DNA from 3 places in the Endozoicomonas sp. 4G genome. Region 3 is predicted to be linked to each of the others. Evidence: predicted binding sites of a transcription regulator. Region 3 holds the regulator's gene; each other region holds the start of a gene.
The links. The regulator LexA, encoded in region 3, represses DNA repair genes until DNA is damaged. The targets are predictions, from matches to a motif close to TACTGTNTANNTANACAGTA.
Positions count from the first base shown of each region.

Region 1: recN (DNA repair protein RecN) is a predicted target of LexA. The motif match lies at 3,447-3,466, and genes of this name have one in related genera.
Region 2: recA (recombinase RecA) is a predicted target of LexA. The motif match lies at 5,146-5,165, and genes of this name have one in related genera.

Region 1 is NZ_CP082909.1:4,245,082-4,252,302, forward strand. Features, by position in the region: gene dnaK (molecular chaperone DnaK) at 1-1,449, opposite strand, end outside; gene grpE (nucleotide exchange factor GrpE) at 1,672-2,256, opposite strand; gene K7B67_RS16645 (DMT family transporter) at 2,466-3,350, shown strand; gene recN (DNA repair protein RecN) at 3,491-5,185, shown strand; gene K7B67_RS16655 (GspE/PulE family protein) at 5,212-6,933, opposite strand.
Region 2 is NZ_CP082909.1:2,389,561-2,396,781, forward strand. Features, by position in the region: gene K7B67_RS09290 (aspartate kinase) at 1-1,074, opposite strand, end outside; gene alaS (alanine--tRNA ligase) at 1,210-3,831, opposite strand; gene recA (recombinase RecA) at 4,024-5,079, opposite strand; gene K7B67_RS09305 (CinA family protein) at 5,186-5,713, opposite strand; gene mutS (DNA mismatch repair protein MutS) at 5,836-7,221, shown strand, end outside.
Region 3 is NZ_CP082909.1:2,197,526-2,204,746, reverse strand. Features, by position in the region: gene nagZ (beta-N-acetylhexosaminidase) at 1-499, opposite strand, end outside; gene K7B67_RS08525 (L,D-transpeptidase) at 536-1,018, opposite strand; gene K7B67_RS08520 (TetR/AcrR family transcriptional regulator) at 1,042-1,689, opposite strand; gene lexA (transcriptional repressor LexA) at 1,830-2,438, shown strand; gene K7B67_RS08510 (SulA-like leucine-rich domain-containing protein) at 2,422-2,796, shown strand; gene K7B67_RS08505 (hypothetical protein) at 2,818-3,060, opposite strand; gene K7B67_RS08500 (PTS sugar transporter subunit IIB) at 3,252-3,557, opposite strand; gene K7B67_RS08495 (DUF6586 family protein) at 3,759-4,256, opposite strand; gene topA (type I DNA topoisomerase) at 4,324-6,966, opposite strand.

The DNA.
Region 1 (7,221 bases), 2.0 Mb from region 3:
GATACCGTTGGCATCCAGGTCGAAGCTGACTTCAATCTGAGGCATGCCACGTGGTGCCGGTGGAATGTCAGACAGGTCAAAACGTCCCAGGGACTTGTTGGCAGACGCCTGCTTACGCTCACCCTGGCAAACATGAATGGTAACAGCGCTCTGGTTGTCATCAGCGGTAGAGAATACCTGAGACTTCTTGGTCGGAATCGTGGTGTTCTTTTCGATCAGAGCCGTCATGACACCGCCCATGGTTTCGATACCCAGAGTCAGCGGAGTAACATCCAGCAGCAGTACGTCTTTGACGTCACCCGCCAGCACTGCACCCTGGATAGAAGCACCCATGGCTACCGCTTCGTCAGGGTTCACGTCTCGACGAGCTTCCTTGCCGAAGAACTCAGCCACTTTTTCCTGAACCATCGGCATACGGGTCTGACCACCCACCAGAATGACTTCGTCGATGTCAGACAGATCCAGATCAGAGTCCTTAACAGCCAGACGGCATGGCTCCAGAGAGCGCTGAACCAGGTCTTCTACCAGGGATTCCAGCTTGGAGCGGGTTACTTTAACGTTAAGGTGCTTGGGACCGGTGGCATCGGCAGTGATGTAAGGCAGGTTAACATCGGTCTGCTGAGCAGAAGACAGCTCGATCTTGGCTTTTTCAGCGGCTTCTTTCAGACGCTGCATGGCCAGGGCGTCACCTTTCAGGTCGATGCCCTGATCTTTTTTGAACTCTGCCGCCAGGTAGTCGATCATACGCATGTCGAAGTCTTCACCACCCAGGAAGGTGTCACCATTGGTGGCCAGTACTTCGAACTGGTGCTCGCCGTCGACATCGGCAATCTCGATGATGGAGATATCAAACGTACCACCACCCAGATCGTATACGGCGATGGTCTGATCACCCTGCTTCTTGTCCATGCCGTAGGCCAGGGCAGCAGCAGTAGGCTCGTTAATGATACGTTTAACGTCCAGGCCAGCGATACGGCCAGCATCTTTGGTCGCCTGACGCTGCGCGTCGTTGAAGTACGCGGGAACGGTAACCACCGCTTCAGTAACCGATTCGCCCAGATAGTCCTCGGCGGTCTTTTTCATTTTTTTCAGGATTTCAGCAGATACCTGAGGCGGCGCTTTTTTGTCGCCTTTTACTTCAACCCAGGCGTCGCCGTTATCCGCTTCGACAATTTTATAAGGAACCATCTGGATGTCTTTCTGAACCACATCGTCTTTGAAACGACGACCGATCAGACGCTTGATGGCAAACAGAGTGTTGTCAGGGTTGGTAACGGCCTGACGCTTGGCTGGCTGACCGACCAGAGTCTCACCATCGTCAGTGAAAGCGATGATGGAAGGCGTGGTACGGCCCCCTTCAGCATTTTCCAGAACCTTGGCCTTTTCACCATCCAGAATGGATACACAAGAGTTGGTAGTACCCAGGTCAATACCGATTATTTTACCCATTGTTCAATCTCTCCGTTGCCCTGTTTACAGGGCACAATTCTATCGTTCAATTCTTTAATTCAATGCTTCAGCTGAAGGTCGCTTGCCAATGGTCGCTTGCCAATAATGGGTGAGCGGCTGTTTTGGCCTTTGAAATCAATATGGGATCAATTGCTTTGATTTCAAGGCTGGTAAAATATTCTTTTTTGAATATTCTCAGCACCATCACTTATTTGGAAACGACTATTTGGAAACGACCACCATGGCCGGACGAATCAGGCGGCCATTGAGCTTGTAACCTTTCTGGAAAACATCAATCACGGTATTGGCTTCAACATCGGGATTGGGAACCATGGACATCGCCTGATGAAAATTCGGGTCAAAAGGCTGACCACTGGGGTCTTCCTGCTCTACCGAGAAACGCCCCAGCGCATCCAGGAACTGCTTTAGCGTCAGGTTCATGCCTTCTACCAGAGCTTCGTGGGCGCCTTCTGCCTGCTCGGCACTTTCTATGCCTTTTTCCAGGCTATCAACCACCGGGATGAGTGCATCGACAAATTTTTCCAGGGCAAATTTGTGAGCCTTTTCGACATCCTGCTCAGCGCGACGCTTGATGTTCTGCATTTCAGCAGCAGCACGCAGAGTCTGGTCCTTTGCTTTCGCCAGTTCTTCGTTCAGTGCTTCCAGCTGACTCTCAAGGCCATCGGTCAGATCACCTTCACTCTCCAGCTCAACACCACCGTCTTCATTCAGCAGGCTTTCTTCTGCCTGCTGCTCAACGGCTTCTTCCGTTACCTGTTCTTCAGGCTTGCTGTTTTCTGCTGTCATTCCAAATCTCCGACCGGGAGGCAAATCATTTGATGGAACGTATATTGGGTCACGAAATCCGGATTCAAGTCCTGCAAAACGTTTTTTTAGCGGGATTGCGCCCTTAATTCCGTTCAAAGAAATCGAAGCGTGAGTGAAGAGGTTTCGTTTTTCAGTTATCCACAACCCACATACAATACCCGCACGTTTTAATACCTGTACCGAGCAGTATGATAAAGAAATATTTTTACCTTCTTGCCATTGGCCTGATCTGGGGCTCCCAATTCCTGTTTCAACAAGCTGCTGTTGATGACCTGCCGCCGGTTTGGGTGGGAGCGGGCCGGGCGACGGTGGGTGCCCTGACCCTGATTATTCTGACCGCACTGTTTGGCATCAAAAGTAAGAGCGGGCGCCTGGGCTCCTTCAACTTCATCGCTCTGCTGGAAGCCACCATCCCGTTTGTTCTGGTGGCCTGGGGTCAGCAATATCTGGATACCGCTGTGACTGCGATCCTGATGGGGACTATTCCTCTCTTCACCATTACTCTGTCACCCCTGGTGATCAAAGGGACCCGAATTACTTCTGCCGGTATGGCCAGTGTCATCATTGGCTTCTGTGGATTGTTACTGCTGTTTTATCCACAGCTTGTCAGCGGTACAGGGCACACCAGTCTGCTTGCGGCACTGGCTATCATCGTTGCTTCCGCCTGCTTCGCGACCGGACTGCTGATGCTGAAAAAGATTAATGACGAGCACCCGATTATCGTGGCCCGCAATGTTTTAATCTGCTCATCCATTCAGCTGCTAATGGTTGCCAGCCTGTTCCAGCTGCCATGGACTCTGGAACTGACCTCCGCCAGCGCCACTTCGATCCTGTATCTGGGGGTTATGTGTGCCGGTGTCGTTTACTTCCTTTATATGGCACTGATTGCCGAGGCCGGGCCTGTATTTGCTTCCATGAACAACTATCTGGTTCCTTTGATTGGTGTACTTCTGGGAGCACTGATTAACCAGGAAGTTTTACCCTCAACCGCTTGGCTGGCACTGGGTGTCATTATCACTGCCCTGGCTATCAACCAGTTATTTGACAAGTCGGCAGCCAGAGCCACCGCCTGACTCTCAACCGCTCATGCCTGCAATCCCCTGCTCTCCTTTTGATGGCGATCAGGGGATTTTTTTTAGTGCCGTCTTTACGAATGCCTTATTTCAAGTTACTGTACATTTAAACAGTAATACTACAGTAGCGGGTATTCATCATGCTGACCCAACTGTCCATCAGCAACTTTGCCATCGTTGACCAGCTGGATCTGGACATCCACTCTGGCATGACAGTCATTACCGGCGAGACTGGCGCTGGCAAGTCCATCATGCTGGATGCACTGGGCCTGGCCACGGGTGACCGGACCGACAGTCACTGCGTTCGACAAGGTACCGACAAAGCTGAGATTCACGCTTCTTTTGATATCAGCCAGTGCTCTGCGGCAAAAGCATGGCTGCAAGAAAAAGAGCTGGCCAGTGACGATGAGTGCATTCTTCGCAGAGTCATCACCAAAGAAGGACGATCCCGTGCTTATATCAATGGCACACTGTCTCCCCTTGCGGATCTTCGTGCCATTGGCGAACGGTTAATTGATATCCATGGCCAGCATGAAAGCCAGTCGTTATTGAAAAAAGGTAGCCATCGACGTTTACTGGATGATTATGCCGGTATACAAAAACTGGCCTCCGAAGTAGCCCGCACAGCCCATCAGTTCAATCAGACCCACCATGAACTGAAGACACTGACCCATAATCGCAAAGAGCAGGATGAGCGAGTGCAACTGCTCAGCTATCAGCTTCAGGAACTTGAACAGCTGTCGCTTCAGGAAGGCGAGCTGGAACAGCTTGAGCGGGAACTGAAGCAGTTAAGCCACGCTGAAAGCACGCTTTCGGTTTGCCACCAGATCAACGCCATCTGCTCCGATAATGAGGCGGGTAATATCCTTCAGCAACTCTCCATTTGCCTGCAGCGTCTGAATGATCTGCAAATGGATCACCCGGCCATCAACAACACCCTGGAGATGATGTCCTCTGCCCAGATTCAGGTCGAGGAAGCAGTGGGAGAAATCAATCACTTCATCGACCACTTTGACGCCGACCCCGCCAGAATGCAGGATGTTGATGACCGTCTCAGTGCCATTTACGACCTTGCCAGAAAGCACAGGGTTCAGCCCGAAGCGTTATTGGTAAAACAAAACACCCTCAGCTCCGAGCTGGAGAGCATCCAGTGCAGCGATGAACGGGTTGACGCATTACAAGAGCAGCTGATTGAACTGAAATCCAAATTTCACCAGCAGTGTGAAAAGCTCTCCAGGAAACGTCAGGCTGCCGCCCGACAGCTTGAGAAAAAAGTCAGCCAGCGCATGGCCCTGCTGGGCTTGCCCCACGGACAGTTCATCATCGCCCTGACACCGACAGAGAGCGGCACTCTCTCAGCCAATCTCTCAGCCAATCTCTCAGCCAATGGCGCTGAAGACATTGAGTTTCTGGTAACCACCAACCCGGGCCAACCACCCAGGGCATTAGCCAAAGTGGCTTCTGGTGGCGAACTGTCCAGAATCAGTCTGGCCATTCAGGTGATAACCGCCCAAACCTCTCATATCCCCAGCATGATTTTTGACGAAGTGGATGTCGGTATTGGTGGCGGCACTGCTGAAATTGTCGGAGCCATGCTCAGGGAGCTGGGAGCAAGAGGCCAGGTTCTGTGTGTCACCCACCAGCCTCAGGTGGCCTCCCAGGGGCATCAGCATTTGCATGTCAGCAAAAAGGTTCGCAATGCCAACACCGCCACTGAGATTGTCGGCCTGAAAGGCGATCGTCGTGTGAAAGAGGTAGCTCGCATGTTGGGCGGAGTGGCAATGACCGAATCCACACTTAACCACGCGAAAGAGATGCTCAGCCTTGGCCAGTGAGCAGTCAAACAACGAGCCAGCCAATGCTATTGATCTGGCGTCACTCTCATGACTTCTTCAATGGTTGTCAGCCCTGATGCTACTTTCTGAGCGCCGGAAAGACGAAGGCTGTGCATACCTTCTTTAATGGATTGACGACGAAGACTTTCTATATCCGCGGTCTCTGCCAGCATACCCTTAAGGGGTTGAGACATAAGCATTAACTCATAAACCCCCGCTCGCCCCCGGTAGCCGGTTTCCCGGCATTCCAGACAACCCACAGGCTGAAAGATTTGCGAAGGCGCAGGTGCCGACCAGGGACGAGTCAGGGATTTCCAGCCCGACTTGTCGAGTTGCACCGGCTGCCTGCAGGAAGGACACAGGGTTCTGACCAGCCTTTGCGCCATAACGCCCAGCACCGTAGATTTAATGAGATAATGAGGTACGCCGAGTTCCAGCAGACGGGTGATGGCAGAAGGTGCATCGTTGGTGTGCAGGGTGGACAGCACCAGGTGACCGGTCAGTGCCGCCTGAATCGCCATTTCGGCGGTTTCCAGATCCCGAATCTCACCCACCATAATAATATCCGGATCCTGACGTAGAAGTGCACGCAGGCCGCTGGCAAACGTCAGTTCAATATTATGCTGAACCTGCATCTGGTTGAAGCTGGATTCCACCATTTCAATGGGGTCTTCAATCGTACAAACATTCACCTGATCAGAAGCCAGATTTTTCAACGTCGAATACAGGGTGGTGGTTTTACCTGAACCGGTCGGACCCGTAACCAGGATAATCCCGTTAGGCTGCCCGGTCATATGAGTCCAGCGACGTTCATCCTCTCTGGAAAAGCCCAGCTCGCCAAACCCTTTGACCAGAACATCCGGGTCAAAGATCCGCATTACCAGTTTTTCCCCGAATGCGGTTGGCAGGGTCGAAAGTCGCAGTTCCACTTCATTGCCATCGGGGTTGCGGGTTTTCAGTCGACCATCTTGTGGCTTTCTTTTCTCTGCCACATTCATACGACCCAGAATCTTCAGGCGACTGGTCATGGCTGCGGCCACCTTGACCGGCATCTGATAGATCAGGTGCAGCACCCCATCAATACGAAAACGCAGATGCGTTTGCTCGCGCCGGGGCTCAACATGAATATCACTGGCCCGCTGCTCAAAGGCATACTGGAGCAACCAATCGACAATATTAACAATGTGCTGGTCATTGGCGTCGGGAGCTTTCATATTGCCCAGCTCAAGCATCTGCTCAAAGCTGTTCAGCTGTGTGGACTGTACGCCATTCTGTTCATTAGCACCCAGGACAGACTGGGCCAGTCGATAAAACTCCGAGGTATACCTTCGAATATCCGTTGGACTGGCCACCACCCGCCGGATTTCCTTGCGGTTAATATGCCTGAGATTATCCTCCCAACCGCTGTGCCAGGGTTGGGCCGAAGCGATGACCATCTCATCAGCCGTGACTTCTACTGCCAGAATCTGGTGACGCAGGGCATAAGCGTGAGACATGACCGGAGTGATGGCCGTGGCATCGATTTTCAAAGGGTCGATAGGAAAATATTCCTGGCCTGACAGAGTCGCCAGCCAGTTCATTAAAGTATCAAGATCAAGAGAGTCGCCACTGCGGGCATCCTTCAGATTCTGAGAGGCAATGTACTCCAGAGGGTGAAGTTTAAGCTGGTCAGCACTGCGGTGACGAGCCAGTATTTCATTAGCCTCCGATGGCCTGAGCCGACCCGTCTGAACCAGATCAGAAACCACCGTTTGCAGATCCAGAAGCAGTGCTCTGTTCTTGAGTGAGGCAGTGAAATGATTGGCGTTTGAGTTCGGCTTTCGGACACGGGTCACGGTTGCTTCCTTTTTACCTTGAAAAACGGTTCATCCCGCTACTTTCTACTAAACCGTCCGGTAAGAAAATTCAGGCTTAGCAATGGCTTAATAAACTATATCGCCAAAATAACTCCCGACTGTTGCCTGACATAAACAAGTTTCGCAGGAAACCCTTTCCCCCTATACTGTTTTACTCAATGATACTCCCTCAAGACTGAC
Region 2 (7,221 bases), 190 kb from region 3:
AGCAACCCCTGCGTGGGATCTCATACCGACACCGACGATAGAGACTTTCGCGATCTTTTCATCGCCATCGTACTCGCGCGCACCTAACTCTTGACAAACTTTGGCACACACATCAAGCGTCCGCTGATAATCATTACGATGAACTGTGAAGGTAAAATCCGTAGTACGATCATCAGACACATTTTGAACGATCATATCCACTTCAATGTTGGCCCGGCTGACAGGACCCAGTATCCGGGATGCAACACCAGGAATGTCAGGCACACCTTTAATAGTGACTTTCGCTTCATCCCTGTTAAAGGCAATACCAGATACCACCGGTGATTCCATAGCTACATCCTCGTCGTCGATCGTAATTAGCGTTCCGGGACCTTCCTGCACAGAATGCAGCACCCTTAATTTGACATTATATTTTCCAGCGAACTCAACCGCCCGAATCTGCAATACTTTTGAACCCAGACTGGCCATTTCCAGCATCTCTTCAAAAGTAATCTTGTCCAGCCTTCTTGCCCCTTCCACAACCCGTGGGTCGGTGGTATAAACACCGTCGACATCGGTATAAATCTGGCACTCATCCGCTTCCAGAGCCGCCGCCAAAGCAACCGCTGTGGTGTCGGAACCTCCTCTTCCAAGGGTTGTAATATTGCCCTGGGGATCGCACCCCTGAAAACCAGCCACGATGACAACACGCCCCTGATCAAGATCAGCCCGCACCTTCTTTGTGTCTATATGTTGTATACGAGCTTTGGTATGTGCCTGATCTGTCACTATGGAAACCTGACTGCCAGTATACGAGCAAGCCGGGCAACCACGCTCATTAAGGGCCATTGCCAGAAGAGCGATAGTGACCTGCTCACCGGTGGCAAGCAGAACATCCATCTCTCTGGGTGTGGGTTGCTTTTGAATGCTGGATGCAAGATCAGTCAGCCGGTTAGTCTCGCCACTCATTGCCGAGACAACAACAACGACATCCTGCCCCTGATCCCTGAACCTTTTCACCTTGTCGGCAACTCCCTGGATACGTTCCAGATCCCCAACCGAGGTGCCGCCAAATTTTTGTACTAACAACGCCATTTTTATATCGTTCTACATCAATCAGCCGACTGCGGAATGTAACATGAATAGCTTTGCGAAAAAAAGCACCCCAACAAAGGCGAGCCTTCTGGCTTGTTTTTGTTGGGGTACGTCGATCGCACTCAATGAATACTATTACAGGCGCTCATGCAACCATGGCGTGATAGATTCAAGCGCTTCTTTGATTTTGGAAGCGTCTGCACCACCACCCTGGGCAAAATCCGGGCGACCGCCACCACGACCACCCACCTTACCAGCTACCATTTTCAACAAATCTCCTGCCTTCACTTTATCCGTAAGATCTTTGGTCACTCCCGCTACCAAAGGGAATTTGGCATGACCTGGTACAGCCAGGAATACGATACCGGTCTGGAGTTTGCCCTTGAGCTGATCAACCATGTCACGTAGAGACTTGGGATCAACGTCCTCAAGTTCTGTAGCCAGTACTTTTATACCATTGATATCAATGGCCCTGGATAGCAGATCGGCACTGCCTGCTGAAGCCAGCTTCTGCTGAAGTTTCTGCAGCTCCCTCTCAAGCTCTTTATTCCGATCAAGCAGAGAAGATACTTTATCCTGCACCGTATCCCGGGAGCCTTTCACCAGGCTCGCAACCGATGTCAGGGTATCTTCCAGTTTCTCCTGATAATCAACCGCAGCGGCACCCGTGACAGCTTCAATACGCCTTACACCGGCTGCAATCCCGGATTCAGAGACCATCCTGAATGACCCGATATCGCCCGTGCGTTTAACGTGAGTACCTCCACAGAGTTCAACCGAGAAGCCATCAGAGCCCATGGAAAGTACGCGAACCTCTTCACCGTACTTTTCACCAAACAGAGCCATTGCACATTTAGCCTGGGCAGCCTCCATATCCAACAGCTCAGTTTCAACCTGACTGTTATCACGGATTTGCTGATTAACCAGTCTCTCGACAGCCCGGAGCTCTTCAGACTTAACCGCTTCAAAATGGGAAAAGTCAAAACGCAGCTTCTCATGATCTACCAGAGAACCCTTTTGAGTAACATGCTCACCCAGAACCTTACGCAGTGCAGCATGAAGCAAATGAGTGGCAGAATGGTTCAATTCCGTAGCCCGGCGAACCTCAACATCAACGTAGGCAGTGACAGTATCGCCAACCTTTAATTGCCCCTGGGATACTTCTGAAATATGAAGATAACTGTCACCCTGCTTCTGAGTATCCAATACCTTGACCTTGCCACCTTCAAAACTGAGTAAGCCGGTATCACCCACCTGGCCACCGGACTCAGCATAGAAAGGTGTCGATTGCAGAACGACTGTTGCCTGTTGGCCTTCAGAAATAAAATCAACTGACTGCCCGTCGACAAACAGAGCTGTGACTTCACCTCCGTCCTGAAGCTTTTCGTAACCGGTGAAATCAGTAGATCCTTCAATGACCAGCTGTTCGCTGTAATTCACACCAAATTTGCTGGCCGCGCGGGCTCTTTCACGCTGAGCCTCAAGCAACTTCTCAAAACCTTCTTCATCTACCGCCAGCTCACGCTCTCTGGCAATGTCGTTGGTCAAATCAACAGGGAACCCATAGGTGTCGTACAGGGTGAACACCACATCACCGGGGATAACGCAGCCCTCAAGCCCTTGTAATTTGTCTTCCAGCAGTTTCATTCCCTTGTCGAGCGTTTTAGTGAACTGTTCTTCTTCCTGCAGCAGAATTCTTTCTATCTGCGCCTGATTTTTAGCAAGATCAGGATAAGCATCCCCCATCTCACGCACCAGGGAAGGCACCAATTTATAGAAGAACGACTCAGTAGCTCCCAATTTGTGTCCGTGGCGACATGCACGACGGATGATACGCCTGAGGGTGTATCCACGACTTTCGTTAGACGGCATAATACCGTCGGAAATGATAAATGAGCTTGAGCGGATATGATCAGCAATAACGCGCAGCGAAGCTTCTGTCGTGGGCACACCGCCCAGTATTGCGGAAGCATCATTCAGCAGGTTTTGGAAAATATCAATATCATAGTTACTGTGGCCGCCCTGCATAATGGCAGAAATCCTTTCCAGCCCCATACCCGTATCCACCGATGGCTTGGGCAGAGGTTCCATCACTCCGTCCGCCTGACGATTGTACTGCATAAAGACAATGTTCCAGATTTCAATAAAACGATCGCCATCCTCTTCCGGGGTTCCGGGTCGGCCACCCCAGATATGATCACCGTGATCATAGAAGACTTCAGTGCAAGGTCCGCAAGGGCCGGTATCCCCCATCTGCCAGAAGTTATCTGAAGCATAGGGAGCCCCCTTGTTGTCGCCAATACGAATGATATTTTCAGCAGCAACGCCGATCTCATTCAGCCAGATGTTATAAGCTTCATCGTCTGACTCATAAACCGTAACGCAGAGACGCTCAACAGGCAGTTGCAGTTTTTCAGTCAAGAAAGTCCAGGCAAAACGAATAGCATCCTGCTTGAAGTAGTCGCCAAAGCTGAAGTTACCCAGCATTTCGAAAAAAGTGTGGTGGCGAGCGGTATAGCCAACATTTTCAAGATCATTGTGCTTGCCACCCGCACGAACACACTTCTGGGATGATGTTGCGCGTGTATAAGCTCGCTGCTCCCTGCCAAGGAATGTCTCCTTGAACTGGTTCATACCTGCATTAGCAAACAGCAGGGTTGGATCGTCGTGAGGCACCAGAGAACTACTGGGTACGATTTCATGCCCATTTTCTCTGAAGTATTCAAGAAAAGCAGAGCGAATCTCGGCACTTTTCATATAGTTCACACGAGTCATACAGGTCTTCCAAACGGGAGATTAAACAGCAATCTATAAAAAGCGGCCATTATATAGAAGGGAAAGAGAAACAGCCATGCAGGCTTCACTCAAGTTAAACCTTGTGTGGTGCTCAAGACGCGCCAGCGAATCTATGCCAGCACGTCGAACATCCTTGTCAGAGACTTTTAAAACTTATTCTGCCAGAAGCTCATCCTGAAGTTTTGCGTCTGATTTTGCAGAGGCTTCAGAATCAGGCTCAGCCGTACCCAGCAACTCAGCTCGAATCTGTGTTTCTATCTCTTCAGCAATCTTTGGGTTGTCGGTCAGATATTGAGCTGCATTGGCCTTACCCTGACCAATTTTTGTACCTTTATAGGAGTACCAGGCACCGGACTTCTCAACCAGCTTCTGCTTAACCCCCAGGTCAATCACTTCACCCATGTGGTAAATGCCCTGACCGTAAAGAATCTGAAACTCAGCCTGGCGGAAAGGAGGAGACACCTTGTTCTTGACCACCTTGACCCGGGTTTCGTTACCGATGATTTCATCACCCTGCTTCACTGCACCGGTTCTGCGAATATCCAGACGCACCGAAGAGTAGAACTTGAGAGCATTCCCCCCCGTGGTAGTCTCGGGGTTACCGAACATCACGCCAATCTTCATACGAATCTGGTTAATAAAGATGACCAGACAGTTTGCCTGCTTGATAGAACCCGTGATTTTTCGCAGAGCCTGGGACATCAAACGCGCCTGCAGGCCGACATGAGAGTCACCCATATCCCCTTCAATTTCAGCCTTGGGAACCAGAGCTGCAACGGAGTCGACAACAATGACATCAACCGCACCGGAACGCACCAGCATATCGGTAATTTCCAGCGCTTGCTCGCCGGTGTCGGGCTGAGAAACATAAAGGTCCTCAACATCAACACCCAGCTTGCCAGCGTACTGAGGATCCAGAGCGTGTTCCGCATCAACAAAAGCACAGGTGGCACCCTGCTTCTGAGCTTCTGCAATCACACTGAGTGTCAGCGTGGTTTTACCAGAAGATTCAGGACCAAAAATCTCAACGACACGTCCCTTTGGCAAACCGCCTATGCCCAGTGCAATATCCAGTTGCAACGAGCCCGTAGAGATAGCAGGAATGGCTTCCTGCTTCTGGTCACCCATGCGCATGACCGTACCTTTACCAAACTGTCGGTCAATCTGGCCCAGGGCCGCCGCCAGTGCTTTCTTTCTGTTCTCATCCATTATTCAGATCCACCTTTTTTAGTGCTGGCCACTATTTTTTAAGTTTTGAGTATTAAAAACTTCAGATACTGTATATTTAAACACTATATGTATATTTGTCCAGTATTTATCTGGAAATTGTATCCACCCATTTAACCAGACCATCAATAGCAGTCTCAACGGCCTGTCTTCTCACCTGCTCCCGATCACCAGAAAAGTGAAAAACTTCAGCGGTTACCTGATCATCAAAACACCAGCCAATCCATACCGTACCCACCGGCTTGTCATCGGTTCCACCTTCAGGGCCAGCAACCCCTGATATAGAAACACTCAAAGGCACCGAAAGGCGCTTGGCGGCACCCAATGCCATGCTTTCCACTACCGGCTGACTGACCGCTCCATAACGATCAATCAGTGCAACAGGAACGCCCAGAAACTTATGTTTCATAGCATTGGAATAGCTGATGATGGCACCTTCAAACCAGGATGAGCTGCCGGCAACAGAGGTAAAAGCCTGACTGAGCCAGCCACCTGTGCAAGATTCAGCAGCAGCCACTTTCAAGTTTGCAGCCTGAAGCTTTCTGGCTAACAACTCCAGCTTTTTGTCAAAATCTCCGGACATCCATCGCGCCCCTGCCTGATCTAGGATATACATTTAACAGCCTTCAGCTGCCAATGGGTAAAGATAAACTATTGCTCCCATTAAAACAGCCCGCTTTTCATAGTAAAATGACAGATTATTTGTCAGCAACCTGAATTCAAGGCTTCCCCTCATCTATGAGCCAGCGCAAAGATAGCCAAAGTCAGCATACACCGATGATGCAGCAGTACCTGCGCATCAAACAGCAGCACCGGGAACATCTGGTATTTTATCGCATGGGTGATTTTTACGAGCTGTTCTACGACGATGCCCGTAAAGCTGCCGAGTTACTGGATATCACCCTGACGACCCGTGGACAGTCTGCCGGTGAGCCCATTCCCATGTCAGGTATCCCTTACCATGCCGTAGAAGGTTATCTGGCTCGACTGGTCAGACTTCGCGTCTCTGTCGCCATTTGCGAACAAGTTGGCGACCCGGCTACGTCAAAGGGCCCCGTTGAAAGAAAAGTCGTCCGTATTCTGACCCCCGGCACAGTGAGTGATGAAGCACTTCTGGACGAACGACAGGACAACCTTCTGACGGCGCTGAACCGATCCGAAGATCGATATGGAATAGCCTCTCTGAATATCAGCAGTGGTCAATTTACGGCACTGGAAGTCGTGGGTGAAGAAGCCCTGGTGGCAGAAGTTGAGCGTATCAACCCTGCCGAAATACTCATCAATGACAGTGTTGAATGGCCTGCCCGGATTGCTGAACGCCCGGGAACAATCAAGCGCCCCCCCTGGGACTTTGACCGTGACAGTGCCTACGAAGGATTAACCCGCCAGTTCCAAACCAAAAACCTGCAAGGGTTCGACTGTGAATCGTTAACGGTTGGCCTTGAGGCAGCAGGCTGTCTGTTACAATACGCCAGGGAAACACAAAAAACCTCCCTGCCCCACATCAGAAGCATTCAGCAGGAAGTTCGCGAAGACAGCGTGGTTCTTGATGCCGCCAGCCGAAAAAATCTGGAACTAAGTCAGAATCTCAATGGCGGCCGTGATCACACCCTCTTGTCGGTGCTTGATAAAACAGCGACCGCCATGGGCAGCCGATTGCTGTCAAGATGGCTGAATCGCCCCCTGAGAAATCTTCAAAAGCTGCAAAAGCGTCAGTCTATTATTTCAACAATAAAATCGGGTTATCACTTCGAACAGATTCAGCCCTTGCTTCGCGGCATTGGCGATATTGAACGTATTCTTGCCAGAGTAGCATTAAAGTCAGCTCGTCCAAGAGACCTGGCTCGCTTAAGAGATGCACTGAATCAACTGCCTGAACTACAAGCCATTCTCAAAGCAATCGACAACGAAGACATCCATAAACTGGCTGAAGCCATTAGTGAACATCCTCAGGTTGCGGACTTACTGAGCAGGGCTATTATCGAGAATCCGCCGGTGATTATCAGAGACGGTGGCGTCATTGCAGAAGGCTTTGACAAAGAGCTGGATGAGTTTCGTGCCCTCAGTCAGAACGCAGGCGATTATCTTGTCGAACTGGAAAACAGAGAGAAAGAGAGAACAGGA
Region 3 (7,221 bases):
GAACACCACTGCGCCAGGCTGTGGCCAGTTTAATAACGATTTCGGGTTCACTGCCCAACGCACGATCGCCTACTATATCAGTCAACCCAAGATTCAGATCCAGTACCGGAGCCAGGCTCAGGTCAAGACCGCAGGAGAGAAGTTCTTCGGCCATCAGCCAGCCACAATCTTCAATCAACTCCAGCGCTTTTTGAGGGTCACAATTGAAATATCTGGCATAGCTTTCTGCCGGTGGAAGACGGGTAAAATCGGTTTTGAAACGTTGCACCCTGCCACCTTCCTGATCCACCATCAGGATCAGGTTCTGTCTGATACTTCTGATATCGCTGACCAGCTCACTCAACTGTTTACGATCACGAAAATTCCGGGCAAAAAATAACACACCGGCAACACCGGGGTGCAGGAGTAACTCCCGCTCTTCAGGCTGAAGAGCCTGACCTTCAAGGTCGATTATTAAAACGCCATTATTTTTTCCATTGTTCTGATCACGCGTATTCATACTTTCATTGCTCTCCTGACCCAAAAACCGGTAAGACTATTCCGGAAGAATATCAATAGTAGTTCCCGGCAGAACCCGGTCAAATAAATCTATCATGTCGTGACCGTGCATCCGCACACAGCCTCTTGATCCCGGCTCGCCCATCACGGCAGTATCGGGTGAGCCGTGAATATAGATATATCGCCGCATAGTATCGACATTTCCCAAACGGTTATAACCGGGTTCCAGGCCACTTAACCAGAGAATTCTGGTTAAGATCCAGTCCCGTCGATCAGGATATTGCTGTTTTAGTTCGGGAGAATAAATCTCCCCTGTGAATCGCCTGCCAACAAACACAGCATGGACAGGCAGACCCTCGCCGATTTTAGCGCGAATAACATGGCGTCCAAGAGGAGTCTGCCAGCTACCCTCCTGCTGCCCCGTTCCCTTACTCGCAGTTGATACAGAATAACAGGCTGTCACCTTTCCCTCTTGCATCAGCTCCAGGGTTTGTGAGGCAATTCGAACATTAATATGCACAGATCAATCCCGTGTTGGCTGGTTTATCGGCCCTTGTCGTAAGTAGCATGAGCTCGTAGGCCAGCAGCCATAAATGGCACCATTCTTCTCATGATCTTCTCAAGGTTGTCATCAATGGCAAAGTCTCTGCTGGCGATGGCGAGGAGTGCATCAGCACCGGACATTGAGAAGATAGCAGAGCCAAGGATAAAGTAGGTGCGCCAGAATTTATCGGCAGTGGGCAGGTCAGGACAGGCCCTGAACAGCAACTCAAAGTATCGGCTGAAGACGGTTCCATAAGTTTCAGTCAGATAACGCTTCAAGTGCCCCTGGTTCTGAGTGAAGGCCAGCCCCATGAGTTTCATAAAAATAGAAATATCATCGGGTCTTCTGGGTTTCACAGCGAGAATATGGTCGACCAGTATCTCAAGCACCGCTTCAAGGTCGGGTTGTTCACTCTGGTCTGACCACTCATCCAGCGTAGTATTCAAACCCTCCATGAAAGGAGCCAGGAAACGGGCGAAGACCGCTTGTATCAAAGCTTTTTTAGAGCCGAAATGATAGTTCACGGCAGCCAGGTTCACGCCTGCCTGACTGGTTATTGTTCTTAAAGAGGTTTCTGCGAAGCCATGTTCGGCGAAAAGCAGCTCGGCTGAATCCAGAATTCTATCGATAGTTGAAGGTTGCGCCATGATATAGGGAGTTTTATAAGGATTAATAAACGACCGTTTAAAGCTACGTTTCTAATCCTGCAGTGTCAAGGTTACACTTGCCACGACCATCATACTGTATATAATCACAGATACTGTATAAAAAAACAGATCGCACTCTTATGAATAAGCTCACTAAACGACAATCTGAAATACTGGACCTGATCAAATCTCATACCGCAGAGACAGGTTTCCCACCCACCAGGGCCGAAATTGCCAAAACCTTTGGCTTTCGCTCAGCCAATGCCGCAGAAGAGCATCTCAGGGCACTGGCCCGTAAAGGCGCTATTGAGATGACCCCCGGAACCTCAAGGGGTATCCGAATTCCAGACAGCCAACCAGAAGGGCTTCCTATTGTTGGCCAGGTGGCTGCCGGTAACCCGATCCTTGCCCAGGAACATATAGAGGATCACCTGATGCTCAACCCGGGTTTCTTTAACCCATCCGCTGACTTTCTGTTAAGGGTCAAAGGCATGAGTATGAAAAACATCGGGATTCTTGATGGTGACCTGCTGGCGGTTCACAAGACAGCAGACGTTCGAAATGGTCAGGTTGTCGTGGCCCGGATTGAAGATGAAGTCACCGTCAAAAGATTCGAGAAAAAGAAAAATAAAGTCTTGCTGCATCCGGAAAACGATGAGTTCGAAACCATTGTCGTTGACCTCACACAGGATACGTTCGCGATTGAAGGTTTAAGCGTTGGAGTTATAAGAAATGAAACCCATTATTAATGAGCTTATTCTCTCAGGAAAGCCATGGCAGGCCGAACAACTCCTGAACCCCATGCTCAGTCAACTTTCCAGTGACAGTGAACGTTGGTTAACGCTTATTCTGGCAGACAAATCAGATACCCGAACTCTTCACTGGTTAAAGAGTTGTGACCTGAATCATGACAAGGTGCAAATCTTTAGCTCCAGCAATACTAATCAGACACTGGAGCTTACCCGGAAGGCTCTCGCATCGGGTACCAGCCACACCGTTATCAGTTGGCTGGGAGATCTGGATAAAGGATGGTTAGGTAAACTTGAAAGCGCTGCCCAAAATGGACAGTGCCAGGGGTTGGCTATTCGTAGCAGACAGGTTGCCTGAAACCTGTCCATCAAAATAGAGTTAATGCAGTACTCTGTTTTCAGGGATCTCTTCATCAGCAGGCTGTGGACGAGTCAGTTCAGCCACCTCCTGCATACCCGCATCAAACATGACCTTTGCCACTTGCAGATGCCCGCCTTCGAGAAATTCTATAGCTTCCTCAGAAAACTTCATGGTCAGCAGAGGCTCACCCTCGTCATCACTGCGTCGCAGAACAATCTCGCCCGTTGGAAGCTCCACAATTTCCAAAAACGATGCAGCCATATTTGGTTCCATATAAGTAGCGTGTATGAGGGGGAAATCATGCAGCATTGTGCCCAATGATGCAATAGGCCAAAACATTGTGATCTGTGTTCTTAGGGGATTGTGGGGAGGATTCTGGTGATAGAAGAACGAAAGCTTGTGTACCTGTTGCAAAACAGGCACACAACATTCTTTGATGAACCTTTAATAAATCAGGCTTTTAGCGACAGGGCAAATTCCAGTACTTTTGCACCATTCATAGTGCCGTAATCAATAGGGCTGATGGCTTCAACCGGTATTTCATACTCAGCAGCACGTTGCCTGAGGTCGTTCAACATATATTTAACCTGAGGCCCCAGCAGGACAACATCGTAGCTGGCTACCTGTTCGTCGAAATCGGTAGCGCCAAAGGCTTCAATCTCTACTTCTTTACCCTGACTTTCAGCAGCTTCACGCATTTTCTTTACCAGCATACTGGTAGACATACCTGCAGAACAGCACAGCATGATTTTAGTCATCGCTTTACCTCAACTGGATGCCCCGTCCTGGGGTTCCTTGACTGTTTGAACAATTCGAAAAACAATATATACCAGTGACAAACCAGATGAAACCGGTTTCAGTGTGGATAAATCACAAAATTACTCAGGTGTTGACCTTAATCAATAAAAGACTATGTACTGGTATCCGCTACCGGTAAATATCGATCCATTATCGTTTATTCACCACTCAAGATTAAAATTTCTGAAATGCCCTACCAGCTCTTTAAGAGCAGCAAGAACTGCTCTGCCACTTTCCGGTGTTTTAACACCTCTTGTGGATTCTCCTCTGTCCGAAGCAATCATTATTGAACCGACTTCACTTGAATATGATTGGATATTATCATTTAATATTGAAATACCATCATAAGCCTCAAGTAAATCTGCCAGCCAGCTATCCGACGACTCAAGCTGCTTAAGCTGCTCGAGTTCAGACACACTGCCCTCCTGCTTCTTGTCCACCAGCTTCGAGACTTCTTCCAGAGACAGCAACCGGGTCAGCTGCTTACCGTAAGGAAAAAGAATCTCTGCCAACAGAGAGAAATAGGCATGGCGGGCATGCATCAGAAACGCGTCTCGAAAAGCGTCCTGCTCAAAAGGCTCGGCACTTTCCCAGGCATCCAGTTGTAAACGGGCATAGTGCAGTTTTTTATTGGTATGGGAACGCCATTGCTCAGACATTATCGTTCTCTCAAATAGAAAGACCTCCACGAATCAACGTGAAGGTCTTGTTTTTGACCCGGCCAGATCAGGTTTTTTTGCGCTTTTTGGTGGTTTTCTCTTCCCACTTCCCTTCCTGGAAAGTAGCACTCCACCCCGTCGCCTTACCTTCAGACTCACTCATAACATACTGAGTTTTGGTCTTACGACTGTAGCGGATAATGGCAGGATTGCCTTCAGCATCCTGCCTCGGCGCATCCAGAAGATAATGATATTTCGGATCAATAGCTGCCTGATGAGGAATCAGCTCACTGACCAGGGGAGCACGGGTTTCCCGGTTCTTTGGAAACTGGCTGGCGGCCAGGAAAAGACCCGCAGCACCGTCCCTGAGAATATAGTGATCGTCCACCTTAAGGCACTTAAGCTCAGGCATAGGCACCGGATCCATTTTTGGCGGGGCCGCCTCACCACTCTTCAGCAGCTTACGGGTGTTTTTACACTCACTGTTGGTACAACCAAAGTATTTACCAAAACGCCCGGACTTGAGCTGCATCTCCGATCCACACTTGTCACACTCAAGCACGGGGCCATCATAACCCTTGAGCTTGAACTGACCTTTTTCCACTTCATAGCCAGAGCAGTCCGGGTTATTACCACAGACATGAAGCTTGCGCTGCTCATCAATCAGATAGCTTTCCATCGCTGTAGAGCACTTGGGACAACGATGCATAGCACGCAAAGCGTTCACTTCAGCATTTTCGTCATCAGCATCTTCCACTTCTTCGCCGGGCACCAGATTAATAGTGCTTTTACAACGCTCTTTCGGAGGCAGCGAATAACCGGAGCAGCCCAGGAATACCCCGGTACTGGCGGTACGAATCATCATATCCCTGCCACATTCAGGGCATTTGATGTCGGTTGGGGAAGGATCGTTGGATCGCATACCACTACTGTCGTTTTCAGCCTGCTCCAGCTTGTGACTGAAATCGCTGTAGAAGCTGTCCAGAAGATCTTTCCAGTTCTTGCCCCCCTCAGCCACTACATCAAGATTTGACTCCATATTGGCGGTAAAATTGTAATCCATCAGATCATAGAAATTTTCAACCAGCCGGTCTGTGACAATATCGCCCATTTTCTCAGCATAGAAACGACGATTTTTCAGAGAGACATAACCACGATCCTGAATGGTTGAGATAATGGAGGCATAGGTCGAAGGCCTGCCAATTCCGCGCTTTTCCAACTCTTTAACCAGAGCCGCTTCACTGAATCGGGCTGGCGGCTTGGTGAACAGCTGTTTCGGATCCAGTTTCTTCAGATCCAGCGGATCACCTTTCTCCAGGGCGGGCAGAATGATGTCCTCCCCTTTCTTGGCAATGGCGGCCATGACACGGGTATAACCATCAAACTTCAGGGTTCTGCCCCTCGCCTTCAGATCAAAGTCATCTACCCGCACCGTCAGGGATGTGCTGAGGTACTCCGCAGGTGTCATCTGACAGGCAACAAACTGTCTCCAGATCAGCTCATAAAGGCGCTCTGCATCTTTCTCAAGACCGGAAATAGAACCCGGCTCAGCGGTTACCGAGGAAGGACGTATCGCTTCGTGAGCCTCCTGGGCGCCTTCTTTGCTGGAATACCGGTTTGGCTGCTCGGGCAAATACCTTGAACCATAAGTACCATCAATAAATTCACGGGCACTTTCTACCGCCTCCTGACTCAGATTGGTGGAGTCGGTACGCATGTAGGTAATATGACCCGCTTCATAGAGGCGCTGGGCCATCATCATGGTTTTCTTGACACTGAATCCCAGGCGGGTACTGGCTGCCTGTTGCAGGGTGGAGGTAATAAAAGGGGCCGATGGGCGACTACGGGTCGGTTTGTCTTCCCGCGCCGTCAGCGTGTAATCAGCCTGTTTAAGCTTTTCAAGAACAACCCCGGTGGCAGCCTCACTGGTAGGCCTGAAGTTGTCTCCGGCTTCTTTTGCCACCTGAAAACGAATGACTTCTCCGTCTTCGGTGGTCAGGTCAGCGTACACCTCCCAGTACTCTTCCGGGATAAAACTTCTGACTTCACGCTCTCGCTCAACAATCAGCTTAACGGCCACTGACTGCACTCGCCCTGCCGACAGGCCACGGGCAATTTTCGCCCAGAGCAACGGCGAAACCATATAACCCACTACGCGGTCGAGGAACCTTCTCGCCTGCTGGGCATTGACCCGATCGATATTGAGAATACCAGGCTCTTTAAAGGCTTCCTGGATAGCATTTTTGGTAATTTCGTTGAACACTACCCGCCGATATCGACCTGGCTCTCCACCAATCGCTTCCTGAAGATGCCAGGCAATGGCCTCTCCCTCGCGGTCCAAATCGGTTGCGAGATAGATCGTGTCAGCCGATGCGGCAAGACGACGAAGTTCATCGACCACCTTTTCTTTGCCTGGCAATATCTCGTAATGGGCTTTCCATCCCTGTTCAGGATCAATACCCATTCGCTCAATCAGCTGCTCTTTGGCTTTGCGCTTCTTGTGAACGATTTTCTGCTCAGGAGATAGTTTACGTGTCTCAGCAGCGGCCTTTGCCCGTGCTTTGGGATCCACAGGTTTCCTGGAGCCACCCGCGGTGGGCAGGTCACGGATATGACCAACACTGGACTTAACAACAAAGTCCTTACCCAGATATTTGTTTATTGTCTTCGCCTTGGCAGGCGATTCGACGATAACTAAAGATTTACCCATGCTACCTTACACATCCTGTAATCAGCTCCATTGTCCCGGTATAGCTGACCAGCCTGAAAAAAAATCATAAAACACTCAGCTCGGCCTGCCACCAAAACAAGAAAGGTCGGGAATTGAAAATTGTTTCAATATATAAGGTCAAGAAAAACATCGGTCAAGGAAAACCCTCCAATGACCCTGATTTTTTCTCGAACGACCCTCTTTTTTTATCGTTTCACAGCCACAATGATTAATCCAGCCCGTTATGAGCAATAA